Regions from separate parts of the Pseudomonas sp. LFM046 genome, predicted to be linked through region 1. Evidence: riboswitches for the same ligand, from Rfam matches in the RefSeq annotation. Region 1 holds a riboswitch; the other holds the start of a gene.
What was found. Region 1 has a riboswitch for cobalamin ahead of btuB (TonB-dependent vitamin B12 receptor). Riboswitches for the same ligand answer to the same signal wherever they lie in the genome.

Region 1 (3,177 bases):
AAGTGGGCACCTTCACCGGCTACAGCGCGCTGTGCATGGCCGCCCAACTGCCGGAAGACGGTCGGATGGTCTGCTGCGACCTTCCTGGCGACTACAATGCCATCGCCCGCCGCTATTGGCAGGAAGCCGGCCTTTGCGAGCGGATCGAACTGCGCCTGGCGCCGGCGCTGGATACCTTGCCAGGGCTGGAGGCGGACAGCTTCGACCTGATCTTCATCGACGCCGACAAGGCCAACTACCCCGCCTATCTGGAAGAAGCCCTTCGCCTGGCGCGTCGAGGTGGGCTTATCCTCTTCGACAACGTGCTCTGGAGCGGTCGGGTTCTGGAGGCTGATCCGGATTCCGAAGACACCCGCGCCATCCAGGCCCTGAACCGTGCACTGAAGGACGACGACCGCGTTGACCTGTCGCTGCTGCCGGTGGGCGATGGCCTGACTCTCTGCCGCAAGCGCTGACGCCTGGGCGACATCCCGACCACCATGCCGGAACCCATCCGTCTCCCGCCCCAGCCTGACGCCTGCGAACTCTGCCGCCGCGCCGCCGCGCTGACTCGTCATCACCTGATCCCCAAGGCCCTGCACGACAAACCCTACGTGCAGAAGCGGTTCGCCAAGGGCGAGCGCATCACCGCCACCCTCTGGGTCTGCCGGCCTTGCCACAACCAGATCCACAAGCTGTTCAGCGAGAAGGAACTGGCCCTGAACTTCAACAGCCGCGAGTCCCTGCTGGGCGATGAGCGCCTGCGTACCTTCGTCGACTGGCTGGCTGCCAAGCCGGCAGGCTTCACCCCGAGGCACTGAATGACGCCCATCCCCGACGACCTGATCCGGCACCTGCAGCAGGTCCGCCATTTGGTGATCTTCACCGGTGCCGGCGTTTCCGCCGAAAGCGGCATCCCTACCTTTCGCGATGCTCAGACCGGCCTCTGGGCCAAGTACCGCCCCGAACAGCTGGCCAGCCCCGAAGGCTTCCATGCTGATCCGCAGACCGTCTGGGACTGGTACGCCTGGCGCCGCGAGAAATGCCTGGCTGCCGAGCCCAATGCGGCGCATCTGGCCATCGCCGAGCTTGAACGGCGTCTGCCACGGGTGACGCTGATCACCCAGAACGTCGACGGCCTGCATCAGCGCGCCGGAAGCTCCGCGCCGCTGGAACTGCACGGCAATATCCACCACTTGAAATGCTTTGCCTGCCGGCGGGATGGCGGCGATTGGCCCGATGACGTGCGGACCATCCCGCGCTGTCGTTGCGGTGGCCGGATGCGCCCGGCGGTGGTCTGGTTCGGCGAAAGCCTTCCCGAGACAGTGCTGGGAGCTGCCGCCGAGGCCAGCCAGCACACCGACCTCTTCCTCAGCATCGGCACATCCAGCCTGGTCTACCCGGCGGCCGAGCTGCCCTTTCTGGCCAAGCGCCACGGCGCCTTCGTGGTGGAGATCAATCCTCAGCCCACGCCCCTCAGTGCGCGAGCCGACCTCTGCCTGCAAGGCGCGGCAGGGGAAGTGATGGCCGCGCTGCTGGCGACCAACACATAGGATGCAGTAGAGCGAAGCGAAACCCATCAACCGGACCCTGGGTTTCGCTTCGCTCCGCACCAACCCACGGATGGCGCTGAGCCCGCTCCGTCTGTCGGGTTTGACGCTCTCTCTCCGACCCTCTAACCTTCGCCGCTGCCTCAGGTGCCCCTTGGCTCATGTCGAAGGGGTGAAACAGGGAAGCCGGTCCATTCCTCAGAAGAATCCGGCGCTGCCCCCGCAACGGTAGGCGAGTAGAAAGCCGCAATCGGCCACTGTGCCCAGGCATGGGAAGGCGCGGCAAGGGAGCGAAGCTCCACTCGCAAGCCCGGAGACCGGCCTGGCGCGTTCAGCGCACGCGGAGCCTTCCGCGTGCAGTTCCCACAGATGTCGCGCGGGTGGCACGACGGAGATCCAGACTTTGATTCGCAAGCCTTTCATCGGGCCAGCGGCGTTTGCGCTGCTTGGCACTTCAGCCCTTTCCTCCAACCTGGCCGCTGCGGCCCTGACCCTCGACGAGCAGGTGGTCACCGCCACTCGCAGCGAACATCCGGTACGTGCCAGCCTGGCGGCGACCACCGTGATCGACCGCGAAGAGATCGAACTCAGCCAGGCCCGTTCCGTGCCCGAGCTGCTGCGCAAGGTGCCGGGCGTGACCGTCAGCAATAACGGTGGTCCGGGGAAGCAGACCACGGTGTCCATTCGCGGGACGGAATCCGATCACGTGCTGGTGCTGATCGACGGCGTCAAGGTGGGGTCGGTCAGCAATGGCCTTACCGCGTTCCAGGACCTGCCGGTCGAGTTGATCGAGCGCATCGAGGTCGTTCGCGGCCCCCGGTCGAGCCTCTACGGCTCGGAAGCCATCGGCGGCGTGATCCAGATTTTCACCCGCAAGGGCGGGCAGGACGGCGCCAAGCCCTGGTTCTCGGCCGGTTACGGCACCCACGACAGCTATGACGGCAGCGCCGGTGTTTCCGGTGGCGACGGCAAGGGCTGGTACAACCTCGGCCTCAGCAGCCAGGACACCGACGGCATCGACGCTCTCAATGCACGGAGCAGCTACCACGAGCCCGATGCCGACGGTTACCGCAACCTGTCCGGCAGCCTGGGCGCCGGCTATCGCTTCGACAATGGCCTGGAACTCGACGGCACGCTGATGCGCGTCAAGGCCCACAACGACTACGACCTGGTCAGTCCGTACAATCCCGGGGGAGGGCGGAACGCCAACGCCGACAACGAGCAGCGGCTTATCGGCGGGCGTGCTCGCTTCAGCCCGCTGGAGCCCTGGGATGTGACCTTGCAGGCAGGCCAGAGCGAGGACCTTAGCCGCGAGGAAACGGGTGGGCAGTTCTCCTCACGCTTCGATTCCCAGCGGAACTCGGCTTCCTGGCTGAACGACGTGACCCTGGCCGAAGGCCATGTGCTGACCCTGGGCTACGACTGGCAGCAGGACGAAGTCAGCAGCTCCACCGTCTTCGACAAGGATTCACGGCTGAACAAGGGCTGGTTCGCCCAGTACCTCGGCGAAGCTGGCCGCCAGGACTGGCAACTCAGCCTGCGCCGCGACGACAACGAGCAGTTCGGCACCCACGACACCGGCAGCGCCGCCTGGGGATACGCCCTGACCGACGCCGTGCGCTTCAGTCTTAGCTACGGCACCGCGTTC
Region 2 (3,177 bases), 1.1 Mb from region 1:
ACTCACGGGCCAGGGCTTCCGGCGCCAGGCTGGAATGCACCTCCGGCTGCGGTGCGCCCACGACGTGAGGGATCACCAGAACAGCCACGCCGACGATGCGCAGGGCCCAATGGCGGCCGAAAGCGATCAGGGCGAGTCCCGCAGCAGTCGACGCGGCAGTGCTGATCCACCACGCCTGACGCTCGGCCAGGTCAGCAGCGGCGGTGCCCGGCAGCTCCGGCGGCAGCCCAAGGGACGGCGCCAGGGCGAAGGTGGCGAAACCGCCCAGTCCCCAGAGCAGGCCCTGCCAGGCACGGGTCGGGCCGCGCAGGCTGAAGAGTCCAGCGAGGATCAGGGCGAAGCCCACGGCCACCACCAGGTTGCTGCCTCCCGTGGAGAGGGTGCGCTGCCAGCCGTCCTCCGGCGCCCAGGCCTCGTCGCTGTGTTCATGGGTATGGGCAACGGCGGGGCCGCCGTGCTGGTGGTCCTGGACCTGCTCCGCCGGCGCGGCATTTTCATAGGTTTCCGCCTGGAGGATCAGCGGGGCGACCCACAGGCTCTGCAGCAGGGTCAGCACGATGGCGGCGATCAGGCCGGCGAAACCGGCCGTCTGGGCGATGCGCTTGATCATCGGGAACCCACTCAGTGGCAGGGGAACGCGGAACTGTGGCGCGTGTCGTGAGCGGCGTTGTGCACCGCCTCGATGTGGGAGAAACCGGCGAAATACACCAGGGACAGGCCGACGAGGCCGGCGCCGATGGCCAGCAGCAGGCGCTGGGCCAGGGTCGAGGAGGAGACGGCGGATTGGGACAGGACGCGGCTGGACATGAAGGTTCCCTCTGCAGTGTGTGTGATACCGGCAGCGGAACGCGCGCGAGGGAAGCGGGCGCACAGGCACCCAGATTTCCGGCTTGCGCCCGCCCACCGCGGGTTGCCAAAACGTGATCAGGCCGGTCTCCGGGCTTGCGACGCCTGCCAGGGGCAGGATGGGCATGCCTTCCCATGCCGGATCGGCACAGTGGCGTACTTAACCCTACGGTCGCTTACCGTTGCGGGGGCAGCGTCGGACTTGTCCGAGATGGACGCACCGACTTCCCGTTTCACCCCGCGTACGGCGACGCAGGGCACCTGAAAAAACCGTGCTAGGACATCACGAGTCCGACCAAGCGTCAACTGCCGTGATTGACCGCCACCTGGACGCTGCGTAGCCTTCGCCCTTTCGAGGTTCTCCGGTCATGGGCCGGAGCTAAGAGGGAACGTGGTCAAGGCCACGGCTGCCCCCGCAACTGTGAACGCCCCCGGGCCCTTCGAAATGCCACTGCGAAAGCGGGAAGGCGAAGGTGCCGCGCCACGCGCAGGGTCGTGAGCCAGGAGACCTGCCTCGACGAATTTCCAGACAACCGGGCGGGGTGATCCGGTGGCGAATCCGTTGCGCGGGGCTCTCCCCGCTGCGCTCGTCATGCCCGCCGACCGACCACGCAGAGGCGCGCATGAAATCCCTGGCCAAACTCCCCGTCACCATCGTCACCGGCTTCCTCGGCGCCGGTAAAACCACCCTGCTCCGCCACATGCTGGACAACGCCCAAGGCCGCCGCATCGCGGTGATCGTCAACGAGTTCGGCGAACTGGGTATCGACGGCGAAATCCTCAAGCAATGCTCCATCGGCTGCACCGAAGAGGAAGCCGTGGGCCGCGTCTTCGAGCTGGCCAATGGCTGCCTGTGCTGCACCGTGCAGGAAGAGTTCTTCCCGGTGATGCGCGAACTGGTGGCCCGTCGCGGCGACCTCGACCAGATCCTCATCGAGACCTCGGGCCTCGCCCTGCCCAAACCCCTGGTGCAGGCCTTCCAGTGGCCGGAAATCCGCAACGCCTGCACCGTCGACGCGGTGATCACGGTGGTGGACAGCCCCGCCGTGGCCGCCGGCACCTTCGCCGCCCACCCCGAGCAGGTGGACGAGCAGCGCAAGCAGGACCCGAACCTCGACCACGAATCCCCGCTGCACGAGCTGTTCGAAGACCAGTTGGCCAGCGCCGACCTGGTGGTGCTGAACAAGGCCGACCTGCTCAGCCCTGAAGCCCTGGCCGCCGTACGCGCCGAAGTGGCCGAGGAATTGCCGCCGGCGGTGAAGATCGTCGAAGCCAGCGCCGGCAAGCTGCCGCTCTCCGTGCTGCTGGGCCTGAATGCCGAAGCTGAATTGCACATCGACAGCCGCCCCACCCACCATGATCACGAAGGCCATGAGGACCACGACCACGACGAGTTCGACTCCTTCCACGTCGACCTGCCGGAAGTGGACGAAGCCGCCCTGCTGGCAGCCCTCGGCCAACTCGTGGAGCGCCACGCCATCCTGCGCATCAAGGGCTTCGCTGCCATTCCCGGCAAGCCCATGCGCCTCTTGATCCAGGGCGTCGGCAAGCGCTTCGACAAGCACTTCGACCGCAAGTGGCTGGAAGGCGAAACCCGCAGCACCCGCCTGGTGGTCATCGGCCAGGAACTGGATCAGGCGGCCATCGCCAACGAGCTGCGTACCGCGCTGGCGTGAGTTCCACTCTTCTCCCCTCTCCCCCTGGGAGAGGGGCCGGGGGTGAGGGAAGCCTCCGCCCACTGGGACGCTCCCCCACCCTCCCTCCGAGGACGTAAAGGCACCCCATGCACCTCCTGCGCACCCAACCCGGCGGCTTCGTCCCCGACGACGGCATCGCCCACCTGGCCCAGACGCCCGCCGAGCTGGTGATCCTCTGCAGCGGCGATTCGCACCTGGCGCTGCTGGCCGAAACCGCCCGCGAACTCCCCGAAGGCTTCCCCAGCCTGCGCCTGGCCAACCCCATGCAGCTGCAGAACCACGCCTCGGTGGACCTCTACGTGGACGAGGTGCTGCAGCACGCCAAGGTCATCTTCATCTCGGTGCACGGCGGGGTGAGCTATTGGCGCTACGGCATCGAGCAACTGGTGGCCCTGGCCGAACGCGGCGCGAAGCTGATCCTGGTCCCCGGCGACGACCGCCCCGACCCGGAACTGGCCAGCCTCTGCAACGTGCCGGCCGAAGATGCCGAGCGCCTCTGGCAGTACCTGCGCCAGGGCGGCCTGGACAATGCCCGGCAATTCTTCAACTGCCTGGCCGGGCGCTGGCTCGGCCGCGATTACCCCTGGAACGAGCCCCGAGCGCTGCCGCGGGTCGCCCTGTACCACCCGCGCCT

Region 2: another riboswitch for cobalamin. It lies ahead of cobW (cobalamin biosynthesis protein CobW); the one in region 1 lies ahead of btuB (TonB-dependent vitamin B12 receptor).

What each region holds. Positions count from the first base shown of each region.
Region 1 is NZ_JYKO02000001.1:1,658,770-1,661,946, forward strand. It holds gene TQ98_RS07800 (class I SAM-dependent methyltransferase) at 1-455, shown strand, start outside; gene TQ98_RS07805 (hypothetical protein) at 480-800, shown strand; gene TQ98_RS07810 (NAD-dependent deacylase) at 801-1,532, shown strand; cobalamin riboswitch at 1,658-1,870, shown strand; gene btuB (TonB-dependent vitamin B12 receptor) at 1,936-3,177, shown strand, end outside.
Region 2 is NZ_JYKO02000001.1:520,966-524,142, reverse strand. It holds gene TQ98_RS02470 (CbtA family protein) at 1-610, opposite strand, end outside; gene TQ98_RS02465 (CbtB domain-containing protein) at 622-807, opposite strand; cobalamin riboswitch at 910-1,126, opposite strand; cobalamin riboswitch at 1,185-1,378, shown strand; gene cobW (cobalamin biosynthesis protein CobW) at 1,470-2,522, shown strand; gene cobN (cobaltochelatase subunit CobN) at 2,630-3,177, shown strand, end outside.